DNA from 3 places in the Caballeronia sp. TF1N1 genome. Region 1 is predicted to be linked to each of the others. Evidence: predicted binding sites of a transcription regulator. Region 1 holds the regulator's gene; each other region holds the start of a gene.

Region 1 (6,032 bases):
AAGGCACGATGGCTTCCATGCGCGCACCGGCCAAGCCGAAATAGCGGCCGAAGACGAGCAGGTTTTCGCGCACGGTGAAGTCGGGATCGAGGTTGTCGAATTGCGGCACGACGCCCACGCGTTGCCGCGCGAAGCGTGCGCGCGCTGGCACGGGTTCGCCGACGAGACGGATCGTGCCGCTGTCGGGCGATGAAATGCCGAGCAGCATCTTGAGCGTCGTCGTCTTGCCCGCGCCGTTCGGGCCGAGCAGGCCGAAGCACTCGCCAGGCTGAACGTCGAACGACAAGCCATCGACGACACTTCGCTCGCCGTAATGTTTTCTGACTTCGCTGAATTCGATCGCTGGCGCCGCGTTCGAGTTCGCGCCAGTTCGGTGATTTATGTCGGTCATGCGGCGGTCCTGCGAGGAGAAAACTCAGCCGGCTAGTGTAATCCAATGCACCAGCGCGGCGCTTTGCATGCAAGCGCATGCATCGTTCCTGTGATCGAAGCGTGCATCGCTTCTTCCTGTTGTTTTGGCAAATGGCGCCGCAAGCTTGTCCGGCAAGGCTCGCACGCCTCTGGCACGGTGTGCGCTAGCGCTTGTTGCCGTGTAAGCGTTTTCCATCGTTGCCACGCATGAGGCGACCTACCATGATGAAGATGCGCCGCACTCGATTTGCCGACACCATCGGCTACGCGGCAGGGAGATCATGATGTCAGGCTATCGAAAAATCCTGTTGTGCTACGACGGCTCCAGAGAGGGCCGCAAGGCGTTGCGTCAGGGCGCAAATCTCGCGCTTGCCTTGAACGCGGAGACGCACGTGCTGGCGGTGGTGGATATGCGTTCGAGCATTGCGCAAAGCGCCGGTCTTCTGACCGACATGGCATGCGGACGGTTCGAGGATGCCGCACGCGATATCCTGCAAGAAGGCGTGGAGTGGCTGCGCGAACGCGGCTTGCAGGCGCAGGGCCATTTCGCATTCGGGCATCCGATCGATGAAATCGCCACGCTGGCGGAAAGTCTTAAGGTCGATCTGGTCGTGGTCGGCCATCGATGCCGCAGCGGTCTCGCGCGCTGGTGGATGGGCGCGGGCAACACACCGCTGCTCGATCGCGTGTCATGCAGCATATTGGTTGCGGTTTGTCAGTCAGGTGAGTCGGCCGAAGCGGAAGATGAGGCGGCTTATGCGGCGAAGCCGAACCGGGCCGAAGTAAGTGTTTGAGGATAGGTGTGCGCGATGAGGCTGGCCTGCGTCGGCCAGTGCTCTTTTGCGCTATCAGCGCCAGCTGCCGTCTCCTTGCGTGACGGCCGCGCACGCTTAACGCCGCAAAAAATGCCATGAAGCGCTTACCGGCACTTTAATGGTTGTCCAACAACGAACTCACCCGTTCAAATCAACCGCGATCAGCTTCCACGTTATCAACCCGTACCGATGAAAGATCGCGGAGTACCGCGCATCGCCGGCACCGTGCTGGTAGGTCACCACGAACGTATCGAAGCTGCGATATCCGGCCGTGGTCTGCGGTGGTTGTCGCGGCGGTTCTTGAGTCGCAACCATGCTCGATGCCGCTTCCGAAGGCGGTGAACTCGCCGCCACCTGACCGTCTCGAACCGGTGGCACGACGGCGGGTGGATGCTCGCCTGGATCTCCCCGCGGCGGAATGCCATTCAAAATCGCGGCGACGCCTTCGGGCGTAGCGTAGGAATCCACCAGCGGCCCTACGAGCGCCGCGCCGATCATTGCACCGATGATCGCGAGCGGATTGCCGCTCTTCTGGATATCGACGCGCCGCGTCAGCAGTGCGCCGACTTGCTCTTTGAGACTTTCACGCAGTGCGGGGAAGTCGACGTATTCGTTGACGGTCTGTGCATCGCGCGCATCGGCCGCGTGCTTGACGCGGTTCAGTGCGATATAGGGCGACGCATAGACAAGGCTTAACCCTGCAACGATGAAGAGAATGACGAGCGTGACGACGAGATAACGCGTAGTGCGGGACATGCGAAGGAACGACCCCCGGCGTGACATGGGTGACATGAAAGAACGATTGACCATGTTCACGCCGGATATATCCCGAGCTTCATTCCTTGCAGCCGATAGATTGCGGACTGCCTGCATTGCACATAACTCAAATTCACTCGGCAAACGCTCTACCGCCCTCAGGCCAGAATGCCGCTGCTAACGCCGGCGCGTTCCTCGTCGATACACCGGTCGATCATGCGCGACACCTCGCCGATATTGCCGACCATGATTACCCGCGACTCACTGCGATACACCCGCACCGGCGCGCGCTGTTCCGATTCCGCATGCACCGCGCTATTGAGCGACACACGGGCGAAGGCGGGTTGACGCGACGGCAACGCGGGCATCTCGTCGAAGAGATCGGGCGCCGCTTCAGGCCGCGCCACGGCGCATGAGATCAGCGAGCGCAAATGACGCAGACGGCCAAACTGACGAAAGGGCAGCAAACGGGCGAAACGTTCCATGATGACTCTCCAGACGGCGGACGACAGACGATAGGACGCACCGCGGCACGCCGCGAGCGGTGGCCGTCATGCTTGTAATTTTTGAAACGTGCCGCGTCGCGCGAGGGCGAGGAGGCGAAGCGGGCGGCGGTGTTGACGCGCCGCGCGCTGGAGTCGTGCGTTAGAACTCGCCGGAGCGGATGAGCCCGACCGCGATTCCTTCCAGCGCGAAGTCGCCGCTGCCGGAGCGCACGAAGATGTTTTCGTAGTCGGGATTCTCCGCGACCAATTCCACGCCATCTGGCCGGCGCTTCCAGCGTTTCACCGTGACGTCGTCGCCAATACGCGCGACCACGATCTGCCCGTCTTTCGCTTCATTGCGCTTCTGTACGGCAAGCAGGTCGCCGTCGAGAATGCCCGCGTCGCGCATGGACAAGCCGCGCACCTTCAGCAGATAGTCGGGCTTGCCCGAAAAGAACGCAGGGTCGCACGCGTAGTGTTGCGAGATATGCTCCTGCGCAAGGATGGGACTGCCCGCCGCAACGCGCCCGACCAGCGGAAGCGACAACTGCATGATGCTCTGATGCGGCAAGGTGAACTGATGCGGAAGATCGTCCGAACGGTCGATGCGCGCGGAGCCTCCCAACAGGCGGATGCCACGCGACGAACCCGCCGCGAGTTCGATCACGCCCTTGCGCGCCAGTGCCCGCAGATGTTCCTCGGCGGAGTTCGCGGAGCTGAAGCCAAGCACGGCAGCAATTTCGGCACGCGTGGGCGGAAAGCCCGTGCGGTCGATGGCTCGCTGGATGAGCTCGAACACTTGCTGCTGTCGCGCGGTAAGTTTTGAGGGTTTGGTCACTTGCTGGAGCCTCGGCGCACTGTATGGATGGACAGATGACTGTATTTTTATACAGTATTTCGCGCTTTTCAAGCTTTACTTGAAGTTCGTCGCCAGATCCTTTACTGACAAGGCTGCAGCGCGCCCAAACAGTCGCTATTTGTCCCTCGGACTGCGAAAAACCTCGCTTTAGCACTTTTGCATCTAAAAAAGTGAGAAACAATTATTTCTAATCATATAAGCTCGCCTTTAGACTGATTCCGTCAATTCGATAAGACGGAGAACGGGGAATGCATAGCATCAGGGCTGGATTGAAGGGCGGCGCGAAACAACTCTTTGCCGCGCTGGCGATCACGGCGGCGAGTTTCGGAATCTCGGCCACCGCGCACGCGGACACGTCGTTTCTGAACGTCTCGTACGATCCGACGCGCGAGTTGTATCAGGACTTCAACCAGGCCTTTGCGAAGAAGTGGAAGGCGGACACCGGTGAAACGGTCACTTTCAAGCAATCTCACGGCGGTTCTGGTGGCCAAGCGCGCGCGGTTCTAGACGGGCTTCAGGCAGACGTCGTGACGCTTGCGCTTGCTTACGACATCGACGCGCTCGCCTCCAAGGGCATCGTCGGGACGGACTGGCAGAAGCGTCTGCCGGACAATGCATCGCCGTACACGTCGACCATTGTGTTTCTAGTGCGCAAAGGCAACCCGAAGGGCATCAAGGACTGGGACGATCTCACCAAGCCGGGCGTGTCGATCGTCACGCCGAACCCGAAGACCTCGGGCGGCGCGCGCTGGAACTATTTGGCGGCGTGGGCGTATGCGCAACACAAGCCCGGCGGCAACGAAGAGACCGCGAAGGAGTTCGTGACCAAGCTCTACAAGAACGCAGGCGTGCTCGATTCCGGCGCACGCGGCGCGACCACCAGCTTCGTGCAGCGCGGTCAGGGCGACGTGCTGATCGCATGGGAAAACGAGGCGTTCCTGTCGCTCAAGGAATTCGGTCCGGAGAAGTTCCAGATCGTGGTTCCTTCGGTGAGCATTCTGGCCGAGCCGCCGGTCGCGGTGGTGGACAAGGTCGTCGACAAGCACGGCACGCGCAAGCTGGCCGAAGCGTATCTGAAGTATCTGTATAGCGACGAAGGCCAGCAGATCGCGGCGCGCAATTTCTATCGTCCGCGTTCGGACAAGGTGCCCGCCGAGCTGACCAAGCAGTTCCCCAAGCTCAAGCTCTACACCATCGACGACACCTTCGGTGGCTGGACCAAAGCGCAGAAGACGCACTTCGCGGACGGCGGCGTGTTCGATTCGATCTATCAGCCGCAGTAAGCAGGCAAGAGACCGGGCGCCGCGAGGCGCTCGAGTCGCAATGAAAGCGGCCGCAAAGAAGGCCGCGCATGACGAGACTAAAAAACAGTGCGCTTATCCCCCGGGCGCCGAAGGCAGGACGATCAAGGATGAAGCAAAGATGACAACGTTCACTTTCCGAAAGCCGAGTGCGTTACCCGGCTTTGGGCTGACGATCGGCATCACGGTGGCTTACCTGAGCCTCGTGGTGCTGATTCCGCTTGCGGCGACCTTCGCCAAGACCGCGACGCTCGACTGGGCGCAGTTCGTTCGCGCCGTCACCGGGCCGCGTGTGCTGGCGTCGTATCGGCTCACTTTCACGGCGGCGCTCGGCGGGGCGGTCATCAACGCGATCTTCGGCTTCCTGGTCGCATGGGTGCTCGTGCGCTACACGTTCCCGTTCAAGCGTGTCGTCGATGCCATCGTCGATCTGCCGTTTGCGCTGCCGACCTCCGTTGCCGGCATTTCGCTTGCCGCCGTGTACGCGAGCAACGGCTGGATCGGGCAGTATCTCGCGCCGCTCGGCATCAAGGTGGCGTTCACGCCGCTCGGCGTGCTCGTGGCGCTGACGTTCATCGGCTTGCCGTTCGTCGTGCGCACGGTGCAGCCGGTGCTCGAAGACTTCGAGCGCGAGCAGGAAGAAGCCGCCGCATGTCTTGGCGCCACGCGCTGGCTGACGTTTCGCCGCGTCGTGTTGCCGGCGCTCTTTCCCGCGCTTCTGACCGGTTTCGCGCTTGCGTTCGCGCGCGCGCTCGGCGAATACGGTTCGGTCATCTTCATCGCGGGCAATGTACCGATGAAATCGGAGATCACGTCGCTGCTCATCATCACCAAGCTCGAACAGTACGACTATGCCGGCGCGACGGCCATCGCCGTCGTGATGCTGTGCGTGTCCTTTCTCATGCTGCTCCTCATCAACACGCTGCAATGGTTCCTGCAACGCCGCACGAGCAAGACGGGCGCGGCGCCCGTGGTGGCCGCGGGGCCCTCGCTGCATGCCGGAACTCCGGGCGGAGGTCACGCATGAGCACGCCAAACAGCAAGGCGCTTCCCGTGAACACCGCCGCGCGCGGCGAGACCAACCGGCTCAATCCCGTCACCGAACCGCGCGCCGTGCGCTGGATACTCACGGGTATCGCGCTCGTGTTTCTCGCGCTGTTTCTGGTCGTGCCACTCGTCGCCGTGTTCGTGCAGGCCTTCGCGAAGGGCATCGACTATTACTTCGATTCGCTCAAGGACCCGGACGCGTGGTCGGCCATCAAGCTCACGCTCTTGACCGCCGCGATTGCCGTGCCGCTCAACGTGGTGTTCGGGCTCGCGGCATCGTGGGCCATCGCCAAGTTCGAGTTTCGCGGCAAGGCGCTTCTGACGACGCTCATCGACTTGCCGTTCTCGGTGTCGCCCG
Region 2 (6,032 bases), 230 kb from region 1:
CGCGGCTGCGAAGGCACGGCTTGGTCGGGAAGCTCGAACGATTCCGCGCTTTCTTCTTCCGTGTCGTCTGGCGTCGGCGCTTCGACGCCCTCTTTCGCGCGCGACTTTTTTCCGCGCTTGGGCTTGGCCTTACGTTCAGGCTGATACGTTTCGACCGTCACCGCCGCTTCCGGCCGATGATCCTCCCGCTCGCTCAATTGCACGACATTTTCCGCGCCGAGTCGCGCGCTCAGACGCTCCAGCAACTGCGCCATCGAGTCGGCATCGGAACCCGGCATGGGGAAAAGCGTATCGGCGGGCGGCTCGTGCTCGCTGACCTTGTCGGCCAAAAGCTTCATCTCGATCACCGGCGCGATCAAGGTTGCCTGATTCAGCTTTTCGCGCAGCAGCCAGAGAATGTGCTCGGCATCGCGCGTCGGCACAGCCCATGCAATCTTGAGCGTCGATGTCTTGGGTGCGTTGCGCGCCGCCAATTCATGTTCGAGCAAAAGCGAAAACTCGCTGACCGCCGAGTGATGCGCGTTCAGCCAACCGGCGAGTTGCAACACGAGCCGGCGTGCCGCAAACAACAGCGCATCGGCGTTTTCGACGCGCGCCTGCAACTCGAGTTTCGCCTCGAACGATGCCGGCGCGCAAAAAGCTTCGCGCGGATCGGGCGCCTGCCCGTAAGCTTGCGCGAGCCATTGCAGAATGCCCTGCCCGAAACGCCGCGCCACGCCTTTGCGCGGCAAGCGACGCAAGTCGGCGAGCGTCACGCAACCAATCTGCTCGAACGCATTGCCATGCGATGCCGCCGACGGCACGAGAGACACCGGCAAGGCATCGAGCGCGCGCACGAGTGTTGCCTCTTTCACAATACGAACGCGTTTCGCCACTCGTCGCGTGCGCGCGTGCGCAAGGAGCCACGCGCCCCACGCGGTCGGCGCACAGCCCATCCGGGACGTGAAGCCACAATCTTTCACCGTGGAGCGCACCTTTGCAAAGAGGCTGCGCAAGCCGCCGAAAAGCCGCATGCTCGCGCCGACTTCCAGCAACACGGTATTCGCATGTGCGAGCACGACCTTCGGCGTGAACGCGAGCAAGGACAACGCCACTGCTTCGAGCGCGCGCTGCTCTTCGCTGATATCGACGGCAAGCAAAGTGAGCCGCGGCGCGAGCGCGAACGCATGCGAGCGCGTGCTGCCCGGGCGCACGCCGAGGCGGAACGCGACGAGATCGGGCAGCAGAATGCGCGCGTGATCCGCGAGCGCGAAACATGGCTGACCGGAATCGTCCGCGTTCGCAAACGAATTGCCGACGAGCGCTTCACCGGGCATCGAGCCCGTTCCAGGCGAGGTCGAATTCGTCGAGATCGACGGCATCGATGGCGGCCTGACTGCTTCGAGCGATAAAAGCGGCAATGTCACCGCTATCCACAACATGATTGACCTCTCGTGCTCTCCTGGCTTGATCCGCGCGACGAATGTGCTCAGGCAATGCCGGCATTTGCAGCGGCAAACGCAACTGCAGCGGTTTTTCCAGCAACGGACCACGCCGCTTGATGATGTCGATTTCGAGCATGACCACCTGCATCCATTCGCGACGATTCATTGTCTGCGCGTGCGCAGGCAGCACCGGTTTGCAGACGATGCGCAATGGTGCCGCGGAGGATTGCTTCGCGGCATCGAGCGGGCGGAACAGAAACACCAGCGACTGCGATTCCTGAGCGGCCACTTGCAAACGACGCAGCGCATCGGGCCGCGCCTTGGGCAGCCAGATCAGGACCGCGCCGCTGCCATCCTGTTTGAGCGATTGCTCGGCCGCCCATAGCACCTGATCCTCGGGCGCTTTGACCCAGACCAGCTTGCCCGGCGCGATGTTCATCGACCGGAACGCTGCTGGATTGGGCATCCAGGGAGGCGCTACGAAGATGACGGTGCGGCCTCTTTTCGTCACCAACTCACGAAGCGAACGCGCGAGCAGCCTGACCTCGCCGACCCCGCATTCTTCGATAAGCAATTCAGTGACGGCGCCGGCCATCCAGCCGGTATTTGGCAAGACCAAATCGAGCGCCCGATAGCCACTCGAAACGACACCCGCGTCCGACACGCCGACCTGCTCGCCTTGCCAAAGCTGCTGCTGCAGGCGCGATGTCAGCCCGATATCGAGCAGTGAAAGTGCTGCACCCATGAGTCTTCCCTGTCCACCCGAATGCAAGAGCCTGCTCATGCCCAGAGCATTCGGCAACCCTTTTGTACTGTATATTTATACAGTATTTCGAGGCGACGAGGTAAACGGTCGATGTGAGTTTTAGACGGGCTTGAGACGGACGACTGGAGGGGATTTGAATGTTTCCTGGATGGGGATTTGGTGCTTGCGTCGTGATGTAAGCAAGACTTTTTTGCGCGCCAACGCCGCAGAAATGCAAAAACCCCACCTGTTTGGGGGTGGGGTTTTTGTTGCTGCATGAGGAGCCTGACGATTACCTACTTTCACACGGGAGATCCGCACTATCATCGGCGTGGAGTCGTTTCACGGTCCTGTTCGGGATGGGAAGGGGTGGTACCAACTCGCTGTGGTCATCAGGCATGACTTGTTGTCGTGCGCCGGGTGGGCACACAACCAATCCGGGAAGAAGCAGTAAATGTTGGGTGGCGATTGTCGCACACGCATAACTCGCCAGTGGTTCAAACACACTGGTTATAGGATCAAGCCTTACGGGCAATTAGTATCAGTTAGCTCAATGCATTACTGCACTTACACACCTGACCTATCAACGTCCTGGTCTGGAACGACCCTTCAAGGGGCTCGAAGCCCCGGGGATATCTCATCTTAAGGCGAGTTTCCCGCTTAGATGCTTTCAGCGGTTATCTCTTCCGAACATAGCTACCCGGCGATGCCACTGGCGTGACAACCGGTACACCAGAGGTTCGTCCACTCCGGTCCTCTCGTACTAGGAGCAGCCCCCTTCAAATATCCAACGCCCACGGCAGATAGGGACCAAACTGTCTCACGACGTTTTAAACCCAGCTCACGTACCTCTTTAAATGGCGAACAGCCATACCCTTGGGACCGGCTACAGCCCCAGGATGAGATGAGCCGACATCGAGGTGCCAAACACCGCCGTCGATATGAACTCTTGGGCGGTATCAGCCTGTTATCCCCAGAGTACCTTTTATCCGTTGAGCGATGGCCCTTCCATACAGAACCACCGGATCACTATGACCTGCTTTCGCACCTGCTCGACTTGTCGGTCTCGCAGTTAAGCACGCTTATGCCATTGCACTATCAGCACGATTTCCGACCGTACCTAGCGTACCTTCGTACTCCTCCGTTACACTTTGGGAGGAGACCGCCCCAGTCAAACTGCCTACCATGCACTGTCCCCGATCCAGATCATGGACCAAGGTTAGAACCTCAAACAAACCAGGGTGGTATTTCAAGGACGGCTCCACCGAAACTAGCGTTCCGGTTTCATAGCCTCCCACCTATCCTACACAGATCGGTTCAAAGTCCAATGCAAAGCTACAGTAAAGGTTCATGGGGTCTTTCCGTCTAGCCGCGGGGAGATTGCATCATCACAAACACTTCAACTTCGCTGAGTCTCGGGAGGAGACAGTGTGGCCATCGTTACGCCATTCGTGCAGGTCGGAACTTACCCGACAAGGAATTTCGCTACCTTAGGACCGTTATAGTTACGGCCGCCGTTTACCGGGACTTCAATCAAGAGCTTGCACCCCATCATTTAATCTTCCGGCACCGGGCAGGCGTCACACCCTATACGTCCACTTTCGTGTTTGCAGAGTGCTGTGTTTTTATTAAACAGTCGCAGCCACCAGTTTATTGCAACCTCTTCACCCTTCCAGCGCAGGCTGGTTAAGCTACAGAGGCGTACCTTATCCCGAAGTTACGGTACCAATTTGCCGAGTTCCTTCTCCCGAGTTCTCTCAAGCGCCTTAGAATACTCATCTCGCCCACCTGTGTCGGTTTGCGGTACGGTCACTATTAGACTGAAGCTTAGAGGCTTTTCTTGGAACCACTTCCAATTGCTTCGCTTCCGAGGAAGCTCGCGCCACACCCTTGAATTATGTGCCCGGATTTGCCTGAGCACCTTCTCCAATGCAGCGACCGGGACGTCCAACACCCGGACAACCTTCCGCGATCCGTCCCCCCATCGCATCTAACAATGGTGCAGGAATATTGACCTGCTTCCCATCAGCTACGCATTTCTGCCTCGCCTTAGGGGCCGACTCACCCTACGCCGATGAACGTTGCGTAGGAAACCTTGGGCTTACGGCGAGGGGGCTTTTCACCCCCTTTATCGCTACTCATGTCAGCATTCGCACTTCCGATACCTCCAGCACGCTTTTCAACGCACCTTCGCAGGCTTACGGAACGCTCTCCTACCATGCATATAAATATGCATCCGCAGCTTCGGTGACTGGCTTGAGCCCCGTTACATCTTCCGCGCAGGACGACTCGATCAGTGAGCTATTACGCTTTCTTTAAAGGGTGGCTGCTTCTAAGCCAACCTCCTGACTGTTTTTGCCTTCCCACTTCGTTTCCCACTTAGCCAATCTTTGGGACCTTAGCTGGCGGTCTGGGTTGTTTCCCTCTTGACACCGGACGTTAGCACCCGATGTCTGTCTCCCGTGATTGCACTCTTCGGTATTCGGAGTTTGCTATGGCGTAGTAATCCGCAATGGACCCCACAACCATGACAGTGCTCTACCCCCGAAGGTGATACACGAGGCACTACCTAAATAGTTTTCGGAGAGAACCAGCTATTTCCAAGTTTGTTTAGCCTTTCACCCCTATCCACAGCTCATCCCCTAACTTTTCAACGTTAGTGGGTTCGGTCCTCCAGTACGTGTTACCGCACCTTCAACCTGGCCATGGATAGATCACTTGGTTTCGGGTCTACGCCCAGCAACTGATCGCCCTATTCGGACTCGCTTTCGCTACGCCTGCCTTAATCAGTTAAGCTCGCTACTGAACGTAAGTCGCTGACCCATTATACAAAAGGTACGCCGTCACCCCTTGCGAGGCTCCGACTGTTTGTATGCATGCGGTTTCAGGATCTATTTCACTCCCCTCCCGGGGTTCTTTTCGCCTTTCCCTCACGGTACTGGTTCACTATCGGTCGATCACGAGTATTTAGCCTTGGAGGATGGTCCCCCCATCTTCAGACAGGATTTCACGTGTCCCGCCCTACTTGTCGTACCCCTAGTTCTTCCACGCTGTTTTCGCTTACAGGGCTATCACCTGCTATGGCCGCACTTTCCAGAGCGTTCAGCTAACAACACAGATAAAGAGTACAGGCTGATCCCATTTCGCTCGCCACTACTCTGGGAATCTCGGTTGATTTCTTTTCCTGCGGTTACTTAGATGTTTCAGTTCACCGCGTTCGCTTCACTAAGCCTATGGATTCAGCTTAGGATGACCCATTCGGGCCGGGTTTCCCCATTCGGATATCGGTGGATCAAAGCTCGTTTGCCAGCTCCCCACCGCTTTTCGCAGGCTACCGCGTCCTTCATCGCCTGTGATCGCCAAGGCATCCACCACATGCACTTGTTCGCTTGACCCTATAACGAGTGTGTCTGCCAGCATTGCTGCCTTCAAGCCCACCGTCATAGGTTGAGTATTCGCGTTGTGCCGTATTCCAAAGCAATCTTTCGATCACCTTTTCATACTTGATACAATCACAACCCTGATTACCCTACTCACACCCATCTCTAAGTGCTTTCGAATAATCTCTTTACTACTTCTTCCAGATTGTTAAAGAACGACAGCCGATAGCGTGATCAATTCGATCACCTACCCGCGCTGACTGGCTCAATCGCCAATGCGCAACGTTGAACCCCGCGTTCAGCGCTGTGCATTGAGGATTGGTGGAGGATGACGGGATCGAACCGACGACCCCCTGCTTGCAAAGCAGGTGCTCTCCCAGCTGAGCTAATCCCCCCGTGTGTGCCTGACTCAGTCTGCTCGCTTGGTCGTTTTAAGCACCGCTTGCTCGGGTGGTGGGTCTGGTTGGATTCGAACCAACGACC
Region 3 (6,032 bases), 1.0 Mb from region 1:
ACTGCATGACGCTTCAATTCGTGGATGATCCGGCTGCCGCCCATGCGCGCCGCTCTTCGATGCACGACGCTTTCGACAAAGCGCTCGTTCGAGAGCCAGCCGTCGCGTTCGAGGCTATCGAGCAGTGTTTCGAGCGAATCGGCTTCTTCGACGTAGGGTCGCAACTTGCGCGATAACTCCGCGCGGCTATATTCCCGACGAGACAGGTAAGCAAGCGCGCGTCCTTTAAGCGAACGTTGCGGACGCTTGGAATCTTTGACTTCGGCAGCGGAAGTTTTGCGAGCGCGTTGACTTGAACGGCTGTAGACCGATTCGGATGCCGTGTTGACGCCTGCATCCGGCGCGCACTGCTCGAAGGGCTCGAAAGGATCGGCGTCTTCGAAGGCGTCGATTGCAGATGATTGGTTTGGATTGGCAATCCGGCTTGCCAAGGGTGACGCGTTCTGCGCACGGTTGGTCGCCAGAGTCGGCGTTTCCACTGCCGGCTTGGAGGTTGCGTTCCTCGACGGTGCGTTGCCCTCACGAATGGACGCTGCCTGCATCAGCAACGCGCGGGCTTGCTCCAGACGCGCCCGGCGATCTTCGGACGACGGTGTCTGACTTTCCCGGACAGCAGCAGCATCAACATCGGCCGCCCTTGCGTCTAACTCAGCAGCATCACGCGCATTCACCGGCAACTCTCGCCGCCAGACACCACGCAACGCCTTCGCCGAATCGCGCGACTGAGTGTCACGCGACTGAGGATCACTCGCGCCGTTCGGATCATCAGAACCAGCAGACCGCCCGAACCTTCCGTCCGTTCTGCCAGCCTTCGATCCGAACCGGCGCTTCAACATCGTCAGTGACCAAGTGAGTATCTAAACAACGAGACGACGACTATGTGACGACTGCGCGACGACCACGTAACGATTAAGCGACAACTCACTCGTCCGCCACCGTGGCGCCCGGCGCCACGGCGTCAGCCATTGCCGCCACGCCGAGCGACTCGCGGATCTTGTTCTCGATCTCGCGGGCGATGTCCGGGTTCTCGCGCAGGAATTCGCGCGCGTTGTCCTTGCCCTGACCAATACGCTCGCCGTTATAGCTGTACCAGGCGCCTGCCTTGTCTACCAGCTTGGCCTGCACGCCCAGGTCGATGATCTCGCCCTGACGCGAAATGCCTTCGCCATAAAGGATGTCGAAAATGGCTTCGCGGAACGGCGGCGAGACCTTGTTCTTCACGACCTTCACGCGCGTTTCGTTGCCGATGACTTCGTCGTTCTTCTTGATGGAACCAATACGGCGAATGTCCAGGCGCACCGACGAATAGAACTTCAGCGCGTTGCCGCCCGTGGTGGTTTCCGGGTTGCCGAACATCACGCCGATCTTCATGCGGATCTGGTTGATGAAGATGACGAGGCAGTTCGTACGCTTGATGGTGCCGGTCAGCTTGCGCAGCGCTTGCGACATCAGGCGCGCTTGCAAACCAGGCAGCGAGTCGCCCATTTCGCCTTCGATTTCCGCCTTCGGCACGAGCGCCGCGACGGAGTCGATGACGATCATGTCGATGGAGCCGGAGCGCACCAGCGCATCCGCGATTTCCAGTGCCTGCTCGCCCGTGTCCGGCTGCGAGATCAGCAGTTCCTGCGCATTCACGCCGAGCTTCTGCGCGTATTGCACGTCGAGCGCGTGTTCCGCGTCGATAAACGCCGCCGTGCCGCCGACCTTTTGCATCTCGGCGATCACCTGCAGCGTGAGAGTGGTCTTGCCCGACGACTCAGGCCCGTAGATTTCCACGACACGGCCGCGCGGCAAGCCGCCGACGCCAAGCGCGATATCCAGACCGAGCGACCCTGTCGAGACCACCTGAATGTCTTCCACCACCTCGCCTGCGCCGAGCCGCATGATCGACCCTTTGCCGAATTGCTTTTCGATCTGCGCGAGCGCGGCGGCCAATGCCTTGCCCTTCTCCGCAGTCATGCCAGCCGGGCCTTTCTTGCTTTCTTCCATGAATCGTCCTTTGCTATGATGAACGGCGTCTGAGGCGGGTGCCGGCAAGCTCGAAACGAACTCGAGCCCGTCTGTAGCACTCCCGCAGACACTGTATAAAAAAACAGTAGTTTTTGCAAGCCCGATCGCGCGACGCAGTCTTTTTTCCACGCCGCGCGCACCGCGCAAAAACCGCAAAACACCTGGAGACCGCCGCGCCGGGCGAAATGCGGTGTCGGCAATGACTGCGCTTTGCCGCGCACGAAGGCGCACAACACGATGCGAATCCTCATTGCCGAAGACGACAGCATACTCGCGGACGGTCTCATTCGATCACTCCGCCAATCGGGATACGCCGTCGACCATGTGAAGCATGGCGTCGAGGCAGATACCGCCCTTTCGCTGCAAACTTTCGACCTCCTGATTCTCGATCTCGGCCTGCCGCTCATGCCCGGTCTGGAGGTGCTGCGCCGCCTGCGCGCACGCAATTCGCAGATGCCGGTTTTGATCCTGACGGCGGCCGACAGTGTCGACGAACGCGTGAAGGGACTCGACCTCGGCGCCGATGACTATATGGCCAAACCCTTCGCGCTCAACGAGCTCGAAGCGCGCGTTCGAGCGTTGACGCGACGCGGCGCGGGTGGCGGTCCGACTGTCGTGAAGCATGGTTCGCTGGCGTTCGACCAGGTCGGACGCGTCGCGCATATCGGCGAGCAAGTCGTAGACCTGTCCGCGCGCGAACTCGGCGTGCTCGAAGTGCTGCTCCAGCGCATCGGGCGGCTCGTGTCGAAGGAACAGCTCGTGAATCATCTATGCGAGTGGGGTGAAGAAGTAAGCAACAACGCAATCGAGGTGTACGTGCACCGCTTGCGCAAAAAAATCGAAGCGAGCGGCGCGCGCATCATCACGGTGCGCGGGCTCGGCTACACGCTGGAGAAAGCCGTCGCCACCGTCGACAACGGCGCCGTTGCCCAACCCGCGGCGAGCGATTCCCTGCCCGCCAGCCCTCAATACAAGTAGCCGCGCATGGCGTCGCCCGTTTCCACCGAACCAAGCGAAGCCGGGCACGGACACGACCACGCCGCCATTGAAAGCGACACCGACGCCAAGCGCGACGCGCGCTACGCCAACCCGTTCGCGCCTCCCGACGAACTCGAACCCGACAACGAAACGCATCCGCGCTCGCTCTTCGGCGAGATTCTCGACTGGATGCTTGCGCCGCTTCTGCTGCTCTGGCCGATGAGCATCGCGGTGACGTATCTGGTCGCGAAGTCGATTGCCAACGGTCCGTTCGACCGCGCGCTCGAAGCCGACGTCTACATGCTCGCGCGCCAAATCCAGCCTGTGAACGGCGTCGCCGAACTGCGTCTACCCGATGTCACGCGCGATTTCCTGCGCGCCGACAACGTCGACAGCGTGTTCTTTCAAGTGCTCGGCACGCGCGGCGAACTGGTCGGCGGCGACCGTGACATGCCCTTGCCGCATGACGACGATCGTCCGCAGCCGGGCATCGTCGAATTTCGCGACGACGCCCTGCGCGGCAACGACATTCGCGTCGCCTATACGACGGTCGATGTGCCCGGTCTCGCGCCGGGACGCGATCCCGCCGAGACGCAGCCGGTGCTCGTGCAGGTCGCCGAGACGCTGGACAAACGCAGCCAGCTCGCCAACGACATCATCAAAGGCGTGATCCTGCCGCAGTTCGTGATCCTGCCGCTCGCCATCGTGCTCGTGTGGTTCGGCCTCTCGCGCGGGCTCGCGCCGCTGCACGCGCTGCAGTCGAACATTCGCGCGCGCCGTCCGGACGACCTCTCGCCGCTCGAAGCGGCCCGCGCGCCGCCCGAGATCGCGCCGCTCGTGGCGTCGTTCAACGATTTGCTCGTGCGGCTCGAACAGAACATGGAGTTTCAGAAGCGCTTTATCGCCGACGCCGCGCATCAGATGAAAACGCCGCTCGCCGGCCTGCGCATGCAGGCGGAGTTTGCGTTGCGCCAAGAGGTATCGACGGAAGTGCAGCGCTCGCTCGAACAGATCGCCACGAGTTCCGAGCACGCGGCGCGGCTCGTCACGCAATTGCTCGCGTTGGCGCGCGCGGAAAATCGCGCGACGGGGCAGATTTTCTCGCACGTCGAACTGACCGATCTCGCGCGGCTCGCCGTGCGCGACTGGGTGCAGGCGGCGCTCGCGAAGGGTATCGATATCGGTTACGAGGAGCCCGCGTATCCCGTCGAGGTCGAGGGCAACGCGGTGATGCTGCGTGAATTGCTGTCGAATCTGATCGATAACGCCATCCGCTACACGCCTCCGAACGGACGCGTGACCGTGCGCGTGCGGACCGGCGAGCACGATCTCGATCACGTTCATCTCGAAGTGGAAGACACCGGACTTGGCATTCCGAGCGCCGAACGCGAGCGCGTGCTCGAGCGTTTCTATCGCATTCTCGGACGCGAGGGCGACGGCAGCGGCCTCGGTCTCGCCATTGTCAAGGAGATCACGGCGATGCACGGCGGCACGCTCGTCATCGAAGATCATGTGTATCAGGAAGCGCCGCGACTGGCCGGAACGCTGGTTCGCGTGAGCTTACAGCGGGTTTTTCCTATGCGGGACAAACCCTGAGGCGGCTCAGCGCCCAACACCTCGGCAAACAACATAAAACGCGCATTGACGCAAGAATGAGCGAGATAAAAAGAAATAGCAGATGGTTAGCCGAAGATGTACTTTATGCGCCGATTCGACACGCATCCGAGCGAGTCAGAACGCCGTAAGTTTTCGTTCCAATAATCGTTGCACCGGAGCGCCTCGGGCGTTTCCGACACGTACGCGAATTCAAATCAGGAGACGATTCATGGCTACGGTTGAGGGGCGCATTTCCCACGCACCGATGACGAGCGAGGAAAGGAAGGTCATCTTCGCTTCGTCGCTCGGCACGGTGTTCGAGTGGTACGACTTTTATCTGGCGGGCTCGCTTGCCATCTACATCAGCAAGACGTTCTTCTCGGGCGTCAATCCGACCGCTGGCTTCATCTTCACGCTGCTCGGCTTCGCGGCGGGTTTCGCGGTGCGTCCGTTCGGCGCGATCGTGTTCGGGCGGCTCGGCGATATGGTCGGGCGCAAATACACGTTTCTCGTGACCATCGTCATCATGGGTTTGTCGACGTTCCTGATCGGCTTCCTGCCCGGCTACGCGACCATAGGCATTGCGGCGCCGGTCATCTTTATCGCGATGCGCTTGCTGCAGGGCCTCGCGCTCGGCGGCGAGTACGGCGGCGCGGCGACCTACGTCGCGGAGCACGCACCGGCCAACAAGCGCGGCGCATGGACCGCGTGGATCCAGACCACGGCGACGCTTGGCCTTTTCATTTCGCTGATCGTGATTCTGGCGGTACGCACGATGGTTGGCGAAGAACAGTTCGGTGCCTGGGGCTGGCGTATTCCGTTCCTCGTGTCGATCCTGCTGCTCGCGGTGTCGGTGTGGATTCGCATGAAGCTGCATGAATCGCCGGTGTTCGAGCGCATCAAGTCCGAAGGCAAGACTTCGAAGGCGCCGCTGACCGAAGCGTTCGGCGAATGGAAGAACCTGAAGATCGTGTTGCTGGCGCTGTTCGGTTTGACGGCGGGTCAGGCGGTCGTGTGGTACACGGGGCAGTTCTACTCGCTCTTCTTCCTCACGCAAACCCTCAAGGTCGATGGCACCAGCGCGAATATCATGGTCGCGGTGGCGCTTTTGATCGGCACGCCGTTCTTCGTGTTCTTCGGGTCGCTGTCGGACCGGATCGGCCGCAAGCCGATCATCATGGCGGGCTGCCTGATCGCCGCGTTGAGCTTCTTCCCGCTCTTCAAGGCGCTCGCGCACTACACCAACCCGACGCTCGAAGCCGCCACGCAGAAGTCGCCGATTGTCGTGATCTCCAATCCGGACGAGTGCTCGTTCCAGTTCAATCCGGTGGGCACGTCGAAGTTCACGTCGTCGTGCGATATCGCGAAGAGCGCGCTGTCCAAGGCCGGTCTCAACTACGAGAACGTCGCGGCACCGGCGGGCACGCTCGCGCAGATCAAGGTGGGCG

Evidence for each region. The regulator LexA, encoded in region 1, represses DNA repair genes until DNA is damaged. The targets are predictions, from matches to a motif close to ACTGTATNNNNATACAGT.
Region 2: the regulator LexA is predicted to act here: its motif matches at 2,236-2,253, upstream of imuA (translesion DNA synthesis-associated protein ImuA).
Region 3: the regulator LexA is predicted to act here: its motif matches at 2,080-2,097, upstream of recA (recombinase RecA).

What each region holds. Positions count from the first base shown of each region.
Region 1 is NZ_CP084626.1:1,533,891-1,539,922, reverse strand. It holds gene nodI (nodulation factor ABC transporter ATP-binding protein NodI) at 1-391, opposite strand, end outside; gene LDZ28_RS07110 (universal stress protein) at 696-1,205, shown strand; gene LDZ28_RS07105 (DUF2939 domain-containing protein) at 1,365-1,982, opposite strand; gene LDZ28_RS07100 (hypothetical protein) at 2,141-2,467, opposite strand; gene lexA (transcriptional repressor LexA) at 2,628-3,305, opposite strand; gene LDZ28_RS07090 (sulfate ABC transporter substrate-binding protein) at 3,575-4,609, shown strand; gene cysT (sulfate ABC transporter permease subunit CysT) at 4,749-5,654, shown strand; gene cysW (sulfate ABC transporter permease subunit CysW) at 5,651-6,032, shown strand, end outside.
Region 2 is NZ_CP084626.1:1,768,413-1,774,444, forward strand. It holds gene LDZ28_RS08200 (DNA polymerase Y family protein) at 1-1,421, opposite strand, end outside; gene imuA (translesion DNA synthesis-associated protein ImuA) at 1,306-2,169, opposite strand; rRNA gene rrf (5S ribosomal RNA) at 2,453-2,566, opposite strand; rRNA gene LDZ28_RS08215 (23S ribosomal RNA) at 2,684-5,564, opposite strand; tRNA gene LDZ28_RS08220 (tRNA-Ala) at 5,869-5,944, opposite strand; tRNA gene LDZ28_RS08225 (tRNA-Ile) at 6,001-6,032, opposite strand, start outside.
Region 3 is NZ_CP084626.1:487,530-493,561, reverse strand. It holds gene recX (recombination regulator RecX) at 1-479, opposite strand, end outside; gene recA (recombinase RecA) at 922-1,989, opposite strand; gene LDZ28_RS02320 (response regulator transcription factor) at 2,248-2,988, shown strand; gene LDZ28_RS02315 (sensor histidine kinase) at 2,995-4,584, shown strand; gene LDZ28_RS02310 (MFS transporter) at 4,814-6,032, shown strand, end outside.